One region of the Kribbella sp. WER1 genome, then DNA from elsewhere that is predicted to be linked to it. Evidence: riboswitches for the same ligand, from Rfam matches in the RefSeq annotation. Region 1 holds a riboswitch; each other region holds the start of a gene.
What was found. Region 1 has a riboswitch for cobalamin ahead of metE (5-methyltetrahydropteroyltriglutamate--homocysteine S-methyltransferase). Riboswitches for the same ligand answer to the same signal wherever they lie in the genome.
Positions count from the first base shown of each region.

Region 2: linked by a shared signal. The riboswitch ahead of ACXJJ3_RS35915 (ribonucleoside-diphosphate reductase subunit alpha) and the one ahead of metE (5-methyltetrahydropteroyltriglutamate--homocysteine S-methyltransferase) in region 1 are both predicted to bind cobalamin.
Region 3: linked by a shared signal. The riboswitch ahead of ACXJJ3_RS19155 (ABC transporter substrate-binding protein) and the one ahead of metE (5-methyltetrahydropteroyltriglutamate--homocysteine S-methyltransferase) in region 1 are both predicted to bind cobalamin.

Region 1 covers NZ_CM135186.1:2,340,068-2,344,209, reverse strand. The annotation lists gene ACXJJ3_RS11500 (methylenetetrahydrofolate reductase) at 1-194, shown strand, start outside; gene metE (5-methyltetrahydropteroyltriglutamate--homocysteine S-methyltransferase) at 184-2,469, opposite strand; cobalamin riboswitch at 2,520-2,739, opposite strand; adenosylcobalamin (AdoCbl) riboswitch at 2,778-2,866, shown strand; gene ACXJJ3_RS11490 (CbtB domain-containing protein) at 2,915-3,130, shown strand; gene ACXJJ3_RS11485 (CbtA family protein) at 3,144-3,983, shown strand; gene ACXJJ3_RS11480 ((2Fe-2S)-binding protein) at 3,980-4,142, shown strand, end outside.
Region 2 covers NZ_CM135186.1:7,349,356-7,353,497, reverse strand. The annotation lists gene ACXJJ3_RS35925 (Fic family protein) at 1-1,248, shown strand, start outside; gene ACXJJ3_RS35920 (DinB family protein) at 1,319-1,897, shown strand; cobalamin riboswitch at 1,957-2,124, shown strand; gene ACXJJ3_RS35915 (ribonucleoside-diphosphate reductase subunit alpha) at 2,282-4,142, shown strand, end outside.
Region 3 covers NZ_CM135186.1:3,981,772-3,985,913, forward strand. The annotation lists gene ACXJJ3_RS19150 (FecCD family ABC transporter permease) at 1-217, opposite strand, end outside; gene ACXJJ3_RS19155 (ABC transporter substrate-binding protein) at 294-1,319, opposite strand; cobalamin riboswitch at 1,347-1,534, opposite strand; gene ACXJJ3_RS19160 (hypothetical protein) at 1,544-2,506, opposite strand; gene ACXJJ3_RS19165 (MFS transporter) at 2,520-3,806, opposite strand; gene ACXJJ3_RS19170 (hypothetical protein) at 3,993-4,142, shown strand, end outside.

The sequences.
Region 1 (4,142 bases):
ACGAGCTGGTCCACTCGAGCGACCCGGTCGCCGACTCGTACGCGCACTGCGTCGAGATCGCCCGCCGGTTGTCGGCGTACTGCCGCGACCGCGACCTCCCGTTCGGCTTCAACATCGAGAGCGTCTCCACCCGCCGGATCGAGAACGACGCGAGCGTCGAACTGGTCAAGGAACTCCGCACGTTCATCGGCTGAGCCCGGTCCGCAGCTCCCGGGCCGCGGCGACCACGTTGTGCAGGGAGTCGCGGACCTCGGGCCAGCCGCGGGTCTTCAGACCGCAGTCCGGGTTGACCCACAGCCGCTCGGCCGGGATCGCGTCGAGGCCCTTGCGGAGCAGCGACACGACTTCCGGCGTACCGGGGACACGCGGGGAGTGGATGTCGTACACGCCGGGCCCGACGCCGCGCGGGTAACCGGCGTCGGACAGCTCGCGGGCAACCTGCATATGCGAGCGGGCCGCCTCAAGGCTCGCGACGTCGGCGTCCAGGTCGTCGAGCGCGTCGAGGATCTCGCCGAACTCGACGTAACACATGTGCGTGTGGATCTGCGTCTCGTCCCGTACGCCGCTGGTCGTCAACCGGAAGGCGTCCGTACCCCAGGTCAGGTACGCGGCGCGGTCGCCCGTCCGCAACGGCAGCGTCTCGCGCAGCGCGGGCTCGTCGACCTGGATCACGAGCGCGCCCGCGGCCTCCAGGTCGTTGACCTCGTCGCGCAGTGCCAGCGCGACCTGACGCGCGGTCTCGCTGCGCGGCTGGTCGTCGCGGACGAACGACCAGGCCAGCATCGTCACCGGCCCGGTCAGCATCCCCTTCACCGGGCGGTCGGTGTTGAGCTGCGCGTACGCCCACCAGCGGACGGTCATCGGCTCCGGGCGGGAGATGTCGCCGAACAGCACCGGCGGCCGGACGTAGCGCGTCCCGTACGACTGGACCCAGCCGTGCTGCGTGGCGAGGTACCCGTCGAGCTGCTCGGCGAAGTACTGCACCATGTCGTTGCGCTCGGGCTCGCCGTGCACCAACACGTCGAGGCCCGCCTTCTCCTGGAAGTTCAGCACGTCGCGGATCTCGGCCTCGATCCGTTCCTCGTACTGCCGGCCATCGATTCGGCCGGCCCGCAGGTCGGCCCGCGCCTGGCGCAGTTCGGCGGTCTGCGGGAACGACCCGACAGTAGTTGTCGGAAGCAACGGTAGTCCGAGTTTCACCTGCTGTGCGGCGCTTCTGGCGGCATAGGGCGACGTACGGCGGCTGTCGGCCGGTGTGACCGCCGCGACCCGCGCGCGGACCGCGGTGTCGTTGGTCAGCGGTGCGGACGCCCGGGCCGCGAGCGTCGTGCGGTTGGCGTCGAGCTCGGCGGTGATCATCTCGGTGCCGTCGGTCAGAGCGCGCTTCAGCAGCCCGATCTCGCGGGTCTTCTGCCGGGCGAACGCGAGCCACGGGCGGACCTCGGCATCCAGGTCCGGCTCGGCGTCGACGTCCAGCGGTACGTGCAGCAGCGAGCAGGACGCCGCCACGTCGACCTGCCCCGCGAGGCCCATCACCTGCGCGAGGATCGACAGCGACGCCGGCAGGTCGTTGACCCAGACGTTCCGGCCGTTCACCACACCGGCGACCAGTCTCTTGTCACGCACCGCGGGCGTCGCGGCCAGATCGGCGAGGTTCGCGGCTGCCGGACCGGTGAAATCGATGGCCAGACCCTCGATCGGCGAGTCGGCCAGCATGGGCAGCGCCGCACCGAGGCGGTCGAAGTACGACGCCACCAGCAGCTTCGGCCGATCGGTCAGCCCGCCGAGTGTTGCGTACGCCGAGGCAGCGGCCTCCAGCTCGGCGGTAGTTCGGTCCTGGACCAGCGCGGGCTCGTCGAGTTGCACCCACTCGGCTCCGGCGGCGCGCAGGTCCGCGAGGATCTCGGCGTACACCGGTAGGAGCTTGCCGAGCAGCGACAACGTGCCGGTCAGGCCTCCTGCGGGCTTGGACAGCAGGAGATAGGTGATCGGGCCGAGCAGGACGGGCCGCGCGGTGAGTCCCAGCGCGAGTGCTTCCCGCAGCTCGGCGACCTGTTTGCCGGAGTCGGCGGTGAACGTCGTGTCCGGGCCGAGCTCGGGGACCAGGTAGTGGTAGTTGGTGTCGAACCACTTGGTCAGTTCGAGCGGTGCCAGGTCCTGGCTGCCGCGGGCCATCGCGAAGTACCCGTCCAGCGGGTCGGCGGCGACGGCGTCGCGGTACCGCTCGGGGATCGCGCCGAGCATCACGGTGGTGTCGAGGACGTGGTCGTAGTACGAGAAGTCGCCGGTCGGCACCTCGTCGATCCCGTCGGCGGCCAGCTGGGCCCAGTTCGCGGCCCGCAGTTCGGCGGCGGTACGGCGCAGTCCGTCGGCGTCGACGGCGCCCTTCCAGTAGCCCTCGACGGCCTTCTTCAGTTCACGATTCCCGCCTTGGCGCGGGTACCCGTACACGGTGGAACGTGCAGTCATGGGGAAACTCTCCTTCGCGAGTCCGTCCCGGTGTGAGTCCGCACACACAGGGGTGTGCGCGGGCAGTGGCAGGTCTTCGGACTCGCGGGCCCGTCCGGTCTGGTTCCCCGGACACCTACTGGTCGTCGCTTCCCAGGCATACCCGCCCAGTGCTCGATGACGACGGTCGTTCCCACTCACCGCTGCGGGGCAGTCCCGGATTCCCACCGGGTTCCCTCTTGCGACGGCCTGACTGGCGGCCAGGTCGAACCAGCTGCACTCGCCAGGGTAGTGCAGGTCGGCAGGGAACCCTGTACGCTCCGGGATGAGTGACGGCGCAAGGAAGCCGATGGGAATTCGGCACGGTCGCGCCACTGTGAGCCGGACAGGTCCGGTAAGTCAGATACTTCGCCGTCACGACGCTCCACCGGTAGCGGGACGCACGATCCCCTGAAGGAGGCTCCACGTGAGTAATCTGCCTGCACCCTCGACCGCGTCGACCCCGGTCGTCCTCCCGGTCTCGAAGGCCGTTCTCTGGCTGGTCGGTACGGCGTTCCTGGCATTCCTGGTGTACTACTTCATCGGCGTCGACCAGGGCGCGTACTCGGTCTTCGGCAAGGACACGCACATCCACGAGTTCGTGCACGACGCACGGCACTTCCTCGGCTTCCCCTGCCACTGAGCTCGCTGAACTGATGGAGCACAAACTGATCCTCCGCGGCCTGCTGGCCGGCGGAGCGGGCGGCCTGGCCGCGTTCGTCTTCGCGCGGATCTTCGCCGAGCCGCAGATCCAGGCCGCGATCGACTACGAGACCGGCCGCGACGCCGCGCAGGACGCCCTCGACAAGGCGGCCGGACTGCCCATCGAAGCAGCCGGACCGGACATCTTCAGCCGCACCTTGCAGGCGAACCTCGGGATCGGCGCCGGGCTCGTGCTGTTCGGCGTCGCGATGGGCGCGCTGTTCGCGGTCGCGTACACGATCTGTCTCGGCCGGGTCGGCAGGCTCCGCCCGCGGACGCTGGCGATGCTGGTCGCGGCCGGCGGCTTCCTCGGCTTCTACCTGGTGCCGTTTCTGAAGTACCCGGCGAACCCGCCGGCGATCGGCCACGAGGCCACGATCCACGACCGCGGCAACCTGTACCTGGTGATGGTGGTCTGCTCGGTGCTGTTCCTGCTCGGAGCCGTTGCCCTGGGCAAGCGCCTGCAGCCGCGCCTCGGCAACTGGAACGCCACCCTCGTCGCGCTCGCGGCGTACGTCGTGCTGATCGGTGTCGTGATGGCCCTCCTGCCGTCGCTCGGGCATCTCGCCGCGAACGTGCAGGAGTACGGGCGGCACGCGACCGAGACCCCGCGGCCGCTGACCGACGACAAGGGCACCATCGTCTACCCGGGCTTCGACGCGGACCTGCTGTCCGCGTTCCGGCTGTACTCCGTCGGGGCGCAGGTCCTGCTCTGGGGCGTGATCGGCCTGGTGTTCGGCCCGCTCGCGGACCGGCTGCTCCGCACCCCCGCACCGGTCGCGAGCACGGCGTGACGCTGTTCGCGGAGCTGGGGCCGTTCTTCGGTGTCGAGCAGCACACGGGCTCGGCGCCGGAACCGCCCTGGCGCCGGATGTCCGAGCTCGTCGACAACCCGTCGGTCCTGCGGGACCGCATCGCCCGGACCCGCTACTACCTGGGGACGGTGAGCGGCC
Region 2 (4,142 bases), 3.6 Mb from region 1:
CACCGCTGGCCCGGGCACCCCGACGGGTTCACCCGAGCGGAGCGCCTCGGCGGGTCGTACGAGCTGTATCTGCCGGATCCGCTGACCGGGCGCGAGTTCGACCTGCCCGACGACGTGCTCGCGCTGCTCGAGGACGCGGCCGGCGACCTCGCCCGGCTGGACGCGACCGCCGCAGTACTCACCAACAGCGAGGCGCTCGCCCGGTTGCTGCTGCGCGCCGAGGCGGTCGGCTCGTCGCACATCGAGGGTCTCGTCGTCGGCGCGCGCCGGCTACTGAAGGCCGACGTACTGCGGGACCGGATCCGGGACGTGACCGCCGAGGAGGTGCTCGGCGCGGTCGACGCGATGACCTGGGTGACCGAGTCCGTGCAGGCCGGCGAGAGCCTCGAGGTCGACCACGTGCTGGAGGCGCACCGCCGGTTGATGGCCCATTCGCCGACCCCGGAGTACGGCGGCGAGATCCGCTACCTGCAGAACTGGATCGGCGGCCGCTCCCCCGCGGAGGCGTACTACGTGCCGCCGCCCGCGCAGCTGATCCCGGACCTGCTCGCGGACCTGATGACGTTCGTCCGCGAGTCCCGGCTGCCAGTGCTGGCGAAGACCGCGATCGCGCACGCGCAGTTCGAGACGATCCACCCGTTTGCCGACGGCAACGGCCGGACCGGGCGCGCGCTGATCCACCTGATCCTGCGCGCGGACGGGCTGGTCACCCGGACCGTCCCGCCGGTCTCGCTCGCCCTCGCCACCCACGCCACCGAGTACGTCGACGCACTGACCGCCTTCCGGTACGTCGGGCGCCCGAGCATCGCGAAGGCCCGTACGGCAGCGAACCCGTGGCTGCGGATGTTCGCGACGGCGTGCACCTACGCGACCGCCGAGGCCGCTCGCTTCGAGCGGACCACCTCCGACCTCAAGACCGCCTGGCGGGACCGGGCCGCCCCGCTGCGGGCGGGCTCCGCGGCCGAGCTGCTGATCGAGGCGCTTCCGGCCGCGCCGGTGCTGACCCTCGCGGCCGCGGCGCGGCTCATCGAGCGCTCCCAGCAGGCCGCAAACCAGGGGCTCACCCGCCTGGTCGAGGCAGGGGTACTGCGGGAGCTCACGGACGGCCGACGCAACCGGGTCTACGAGGCGCCGGAGCTGATCGACGCGTTCACGTTGCTGGAACGCCGGTTCGCGAGCCCGGCCGCGGACACCCGGATCGAACCGCCTAGCAGACCCGTTCCGGCGAGGCCAGAACCGACACACTAGCGGTTTGACTTTCCCTCCGAGGTCGAGCAAGAATTCGAACACATGTTCGATCGTACCGGGGAGAGTTGAGATGGCGGCGTTCGACTGGGACATCCTGCACCGGCCGTCGGCGATGGCAATGGTGCGCGGCCAGCTGGGGTTCAGCTGGATGGTGCTGTCCGGACGCCTCGCCCAACTGACCGACGAGCAGTACTTCTGGAGACCGAGCAGCGAGGCGCTCACCGTGGTCCGCCGGCACTACGCCGGGCGGTACCGGCCACTTGGCTCCGGCGAATGGGTGGCCCAGTGGCCGGACGAGCCGGACCATCGCGGCCCGCGGACGATCGCCTGGCTGATCGCGCATCTGACCGAGACGTTCTTCGAGCGTTGGGAGTGGACGTTCGGGGCGAGCCGGCAGGGCCGCGCGGACATCACGCTGCACGGCAACGCGCAGGACGCCGTCGCCTGGCTGACGTACTGGGTGGAGGCCTGGCAGGAGGCGATCGCCGACCTGGACGAGAGCGAGGCGATGACCGTCGGCCTCAGCCAGGCGAACGAGTTGGACGCCGCCGAACCGTTCGGGCACGTCGTCCTGCGGCTGAACCGGGAGCTCATCCATCACGGCTCGGAGATCATGACGCTCCAGGACCTGTACGCGGTCGCGGCGTGAGGACACAAGATGTGCGACACGCGGCGCGGCGCTCCCACAAGATCTAGTTCAATCCCTCTAACATCACTACTGCTGGTGGTTCAGGGTGGCCAACGCCACAACATGTGGGTGACTCTGAGGCAACAGGGGAATCCGGTGCGAGTCCGGAACTGCCCCGCAACGGTGAGCGGACACGTCCTCCAGGCGTGCCGGCGAGTCCGGATACCTGCCACCGGTGCGTGTACCGCCGGTGCACGCGGTCCGAGACCTCGCGGGTGGGTCGCAGGGCGTGACGGCAGAGTTCCCGGCCGGTGTTGCCGGTCCCGTCGTGCGCCTGCTCGCGTGGCACCGGGTCTTCGAACTCTTCTGGAGCGCACACCAGTGACCATTGCTTCTTCTTCACCTGTGGAGACGGGCGCGGCTGTCGAGCTGACCGTCATCCGCCGGGACGGCAGCAGTACTCCGTTCGACGTCACCAAGATCTCCGTCGCGGTATCGAAGGCGTTCCTCGCCGTCGAGGGCGCCGACGCCGGCACCACCCATCGGGTCCGTGACCTGGTGGCCGACCTGACCGGCCGGGTCGTGGGCGCCCTGACCAGCCGCGGCGACGCCGGCCGCAGCGTGCAGGTCGAGGACATCCAGGACCAGGTCGAGCTGGCGCTGATGCGCGCCGGTGAGCACCAGGTCGCCCGCGCCTACGTGCTGTACCGCGAGGAGCGGACCAAGGCCCGCACACCCGCCGACCCGTCCGGCGTCACCGACCGGCCCGCGCTGACCGTCCGCGCGGCCGACGGCAGCCGGTCCCCACTGGACGTCGACCGGCTCCGCATCGTGGTCGCCGAGGCCGCCGCCGGTCTGGACTCCGTCGACCCCGAGCTGATCCTGGACGAGGCGTTCGGCGCCTGCTACGACGGCATCGCGCAGCACGAGGTCGAGCTCGCGCTGGTGATGGCCGCCCGGTCGTACGTCGAGACCGAGCCGCAGTACAGCTTCGCCGCGTCCCGGCTGCTGCTGGACCAGATCCGCCGCGAGGCGCTCGGCCGGGTGCACGGCGAGCCCCGGCAGGCCAGCCAGGCCGACATGCGGGAGGCGTACAAGACCTACTTCGCGCGCTACATCGCGGTCGGCGTCGAGGCCGGGCAGCTCGACCCCGAGCTGGCCACCTTCGACCTCGACCGGCTGGCCGCCGCGATCGACCCCGAGGCCGACCTGAACTTCACGTTCCTCGCCCTGCAGACGCTGTACGACCGCTACCTGCTGCACATCGACAAGGTGCGCTACGAGCTGCCACAGGCGTTCTTCCTGCGGGTCGCGATGGGGATGGCACTGCGCGAGGACGACCGCGAGGGCCGCGCGATCGAGTTCTACCGGCTGCTCAGCTCGTTCCGCTTCATGTCCTCGACCCCCACGCTCTTCAACTCCGGCACCACCCGCCCGCAGCTCTCGTCCTGCTTCCTGACCACCGTCCAGGACGATCTGTCCGGCATCTTCACCGGCATCCGCAACAACGCCCTGCTCGCCAAGTACTCCGGCGGCCTCGGCAACGACTGGACCCCGGTCCGCGGCATCGGCGCCAAGATCCGCGGCACGAACGGCGAGTCCCAGGGCGTCGTCCCGTTCCTCAAGATCGCCAACGACACCGCAGTCGCCGTGAATCAAGGTGGAAAACGTAAGGGCGCAGTGTGTGCGTACTTGGAGACGTGGCACATCGACGTCGAGGAGTTTCTCGATCTGCGGAAGAACACCGGGGACGAGCGGCGGCGGACGCATGACATGAACACCGCGAACTGGGTGCCCGACCTGTTCCTGCAGCGGGTCGAGGCCGGCGGCGACTGGACGCTGTTCTCGCCGGACGAGGTGCCGGACCTGCACGACCTGTTCGGCGAGGCGTTCGCGGCCGCATACACGGCGTACGAGGAGGCCGCGGAGCGCGGAGAGGTCCGGGTCTTCAAGCGGGTCAAGGCCGTCGACCTGTGGCGGCGGATGCTGACCGTGCTGTTCGAGACCGGGCACCCGTGGATCACGTTCAAGGACGCCTGCAACCTGCGCTCGCCGCAGCAGCACGACGGCGTCGTGCACTCGTCGAACCTGTGCACCGAGATCACGCTGAACACCACCGTCGACGAGACCGCGGTCTGCAACCTGGGCTCGGTCAACCTGGTCGCGCACCTGACCGCCGACGGGCTCGACGCCGAACTGCTCCGGGACACGGTCACGACCGCGGTCCGGATGCTCGACAACGTGATCGACGTGAACTTCTACACCA
Region 3 (4,142 bases), 1.6 Mb from region 1:
GCATCACCGCGCCGGACAGCCCGAGCGCGGCGCCGACCAGCAGCCCCGCGACGGTCCGCGGCATCCGCAGGTACCGGACGACGCGGTCGCTGTCGCTGCCGCTGAAGTCCGCGAGCGCCCGGTACACCTCGCCCGGCCCGATCCAGTGCTCGCCGACGCACAGCGACAGCACCACGACGGCCGCCAGGACGACGAGCAGGCCGGCGGCCCGCTTCACTTGACCAGGGCGTGTCTGGTGATTCCGCGCCGTAGCGAGGAGGTGCCGTGCCGGGTGCCCCGCAGTAGGCGGGGAATCACCAGACACGCCCCGGGTCGGGATGCAGGATGTGGCCGAGGTTCTCGGTCGTGTACGCGCCGCGGACGCCGGCCGAGTGGTTCGCGAACAGCCACGGTACGACGTGCTTCGCGCGCACTGCCTTCAGGTTCGCGAACGCCGGATCGACGAGGATCTTCCGGACGTCCGGCTGCGATGCCGCGGGGGTCAGCCCGGCGTCGCAGCACCCGCTGATCAGCACGTAGTCCGGGTCACGCTTGATGAACTCCTCGACGCTGATCTTCACGTTCCGCTTCGAGGTCAGGTCGGCGAACGCGTTCACGCCACCCGCCTGCCGGATCAGGACCGTACCGAAGTCCGGGCCGCCGGACACCGTCATCCCGCCGCCCTCGAGACCCGGGCGGATGATCGCCACCGTCGGGCGCGGCGCGTCCTTCACGGCGCCCTCGACGGCCGCGATCCGCTTCTTCTGGTCGGCGATCACCTGCTCCGCACGGTCCTGGACGCCGAACAGCCGGCCGAGGTCGCGCAGGTCGGCGTACACGTTGTCCATCGAGACCGTCGACGGGTCGATCGCCTCGTCGCCCTTGCCGTCCGCGGTCGGGCAGAGCGGGCTGAAGATCCACGTCTGCACGCCGAGCTCGGCCAGACCCTTCCGGCTGCCGAAGCTCCCGTCGCTGCCGGCCGCGCTGAACACGTCGTTGAACCCGGACAGCACGAAGTCCGGGTTCAGGCTGAGCAGCTCCTCGCGGCTCGGCAGGTTCTTGAAGTACTTCGCCTTCGACTGCGCGGCGGTGTACTCCGGCAGCACCTGGGAGTCCAGGTACGCGGTCCCGACCAGGCGGTCCGAGATGCCGAGCGCGTGCGCCATCTCGATGGCCGGCTGGTACGCCGCGAACACCCGCTTGGGCGGGCCGTCGACGGACACGTCGATCCCGCAGTTCTGCACCGTGGTGGCGGCCGCGGGCTTCTCCGCGGCGGACGGCGCGCAGCCGGCCAGCACACTCAGCGACAGGGCAACAGCAAGCACACGTACGACGGCCATGGGCGGACCGCTCCTCCAGCACCTCGTGGACGGGTCAGCGCCGTGGCCGGTCTCCTGGCTGACGGGTACCGCGTCCACCAGCCTGACCTTCCCAGCCGCTCACACGACCAGTGGTCCCCCTCACGGAGTACGACAGGTGCACATCCCGATCACAGTGGCGAGGGCCGCGCCGGTACTTCACCGGCTTCCCGAACACCACGGCGCGGCCACCCTAACACCCGGCCTCAGTGGGTATAGAGCGACGAAAGCGCGAGCGCGAACTGGGTCATCAGGTCCGGGTTGACCGCGCGGGCCGGCAGCGGGACCAGGTCGACGAGCTTGTTGTCGCCGACCCGGATCGTGGTCCGGCCGGTCGCGGTGTCGATGTACCCCTCGTCGCCGAGCGGGATCGACTGCGAGGTGGCGGCGTTGCGGAGCGGCGCCATCAACGCCTTCGCGTCCGGCTCCCGGCGGACCGACGAGTACAGCACGCTGGTCGCGGTGATCCAGCCGCACACCGGGTCGCCGACCAGGGTCTCCCCGTCGCGGCGGGCCGTCGCCGCGACACCCATCACCTTCTCGGCCGCGTCCGATCCGCGGTCGCACTCCGGCCGGGTGATCTCCAGCGCCGGCACCGACAGCCCCGGCGCCTGCCGGGCGACCTCCTGGCCGATCACGACGTACTTCGCGAGCGTGGCCTGCGGGCCGGTGATCTTGTAGAGCCGGTGGTCGAGCAGGAACACCACGAACTGGCTCGTGCCGTACCCGCCCTCGCCGAGGTTCGCGGCCACGGCCGGCTCGCGCCCGTGCGCGGCGTACGCCTTCCGGGCCGCCGCCAGCGTCGCCGCCGTCGCCTGCAGCACCGAGACGCCGACCCGCAGCACCGGACCGCCCTCGGCGGCGCTGAGGCTCAGCTGGCAGACGTCGTACGACGGGATGTCGATCTCGGCCGGCGGATTCTGCCGGTCGATCTTCACCACCGGCACCGCCAGCGTGGTCCGGACCAACGTCTCGTCCATCCGCTGGCACAACGTGTCGGCCGGAGTCGCGGACGCGGTCGGCGAGGGTGTGTCCGACGGGGTCGCCGACGGAGTGTCGAACCCGCTGACCGAAACCAGCGGCGCCACACTCGGCGCAGTCTCCTGCCCGTGTCCACCACACCCCGCGAGCAGTACGACGGCCAGCCCGGCGGCGATCAGGGTACGCATGATGTGTGTGACTCTAACCGGCGGTGCGGAGTTGCCTTTCGCGGACGGCGTGTTCGTCGGTGCGGGCGTCGTACCGCCAGAACTCGCGGAGCCAGAGCGAGGTGGCGACCACGCCGGCGACGCACATCACCCCGCCGCTGACGATCGCCGTACGGACGCCGGTGAGGTCCGCGACCAGGCCGGAGCGGGCCTGGCCGCCGAGCGGGCCGAGCGAGTAGCCGAGCATCTCGATCCCCGCCAGCCGCCCGCGCATCTCGTCCGGGATGGTCTGGTTCCAGATCACCGAGCGGAACAGCACCGAGACCATGTCGCAGGCGCCGGCCAGCGCGAAGAACCCGATCGCGAACCAGATGTTCGGCGCCAGCCCGGCGATTCCGACCGCGGCGCCCCAGCCGATCGTCGCGAGCACGACCGCCCGCCCCTGGTGGTGCACGTGCTTGGCCCACCCGCTGGTCAGCGACGCGCACATCGCCCCGATCGCCTCCGCGCTGTACAGCAGCCCGAGCAGCTTCGGCTCCTTCAGGACGACGGTCGCGAACGCCGGGAACAGCACGATCGGCATCGCCAGGAACATCCCGACCATGTCCACCAGGTACGTCGCCAGCAGGTCCTTGCGGCGGAACGCGTACACGATCCCGCCGCCGATCGCCCGCAGGCTCGGCGCCGTCGTGTGCTCTCCCGACCGGTACGACCCGAGTCGCGCGTACAGCAGCGTCGCGAACACGATCCCGGCCAGCTCGACCGAGAACGCCCAGGTCACGCCCACCGAGCCGACCAGTACGCCACCCAGCGCCGGGCCGGCGAGCTGCCCGATCTGCGAGGTCAGCGAGCTGAGCGCGACCGCGGCCGGGATCTCCGCGTGTTTCACGACCCGCGGCAGCAGCGCCTCGCGGGACGGCCGCTGCAGCGACGAGGCGACCGCGTTCAGCGCGCCGCAGACGTAGATCAGCCAGACCTGCGGGTGCGCGAGCAGCGTGTTCACCACCATCAGCGCGGAGATCACCACCTGCGCGATCCCGGTGCCGACCAGCAGTTTCCGGCGTTCCACGTGGTCGGCGAGCGCACCGCCGTACAGGCCGAACACGACCAGCGGTGCGATCGTCACCAGGCCCATCGCGCCGACCGCGAAGTTCGAGCCGGTGAGCTGGTACAGCTGGTACGGCAGGGCGACGTACCCGACCATGCCGCCGAGGAAGAAGACCGAGCCGGCGACCAGCAGGATGCGGAAGTCGCGGGAACCACGCCACGGGGTCAGATCGACACGCAACCGGGCCAGCCGCGCGCGGAGACTTGCTGCCACCGGAACATGGTGACAGGTCCGACCGCCCGGACGAACCTGATTAACCGCCAGCCTTTCCACCAGCATCGAAAGGATCCGGGAGCGACCCGGCGCCGTCCTAGCGTGACAACCGATTGGTTGCCCAAGGCGTCAATCTCGCCGGTCGGGAAAACCCCGGCCGATCCTCGGGAATCGGAGAACAACCGCATGATCTCGATCAAGTCGGCCGGTACCAGGCTGCTCGCCACCCTCGCCGTCGGCGCAGCGGCCGGTACCACCCTGCTTGTTCCGTCGGCCGCGCACGCCGCCCCCGCGTCGCAGACGGCCACCACCAACGCCACTGCTGCCACCGCTGCC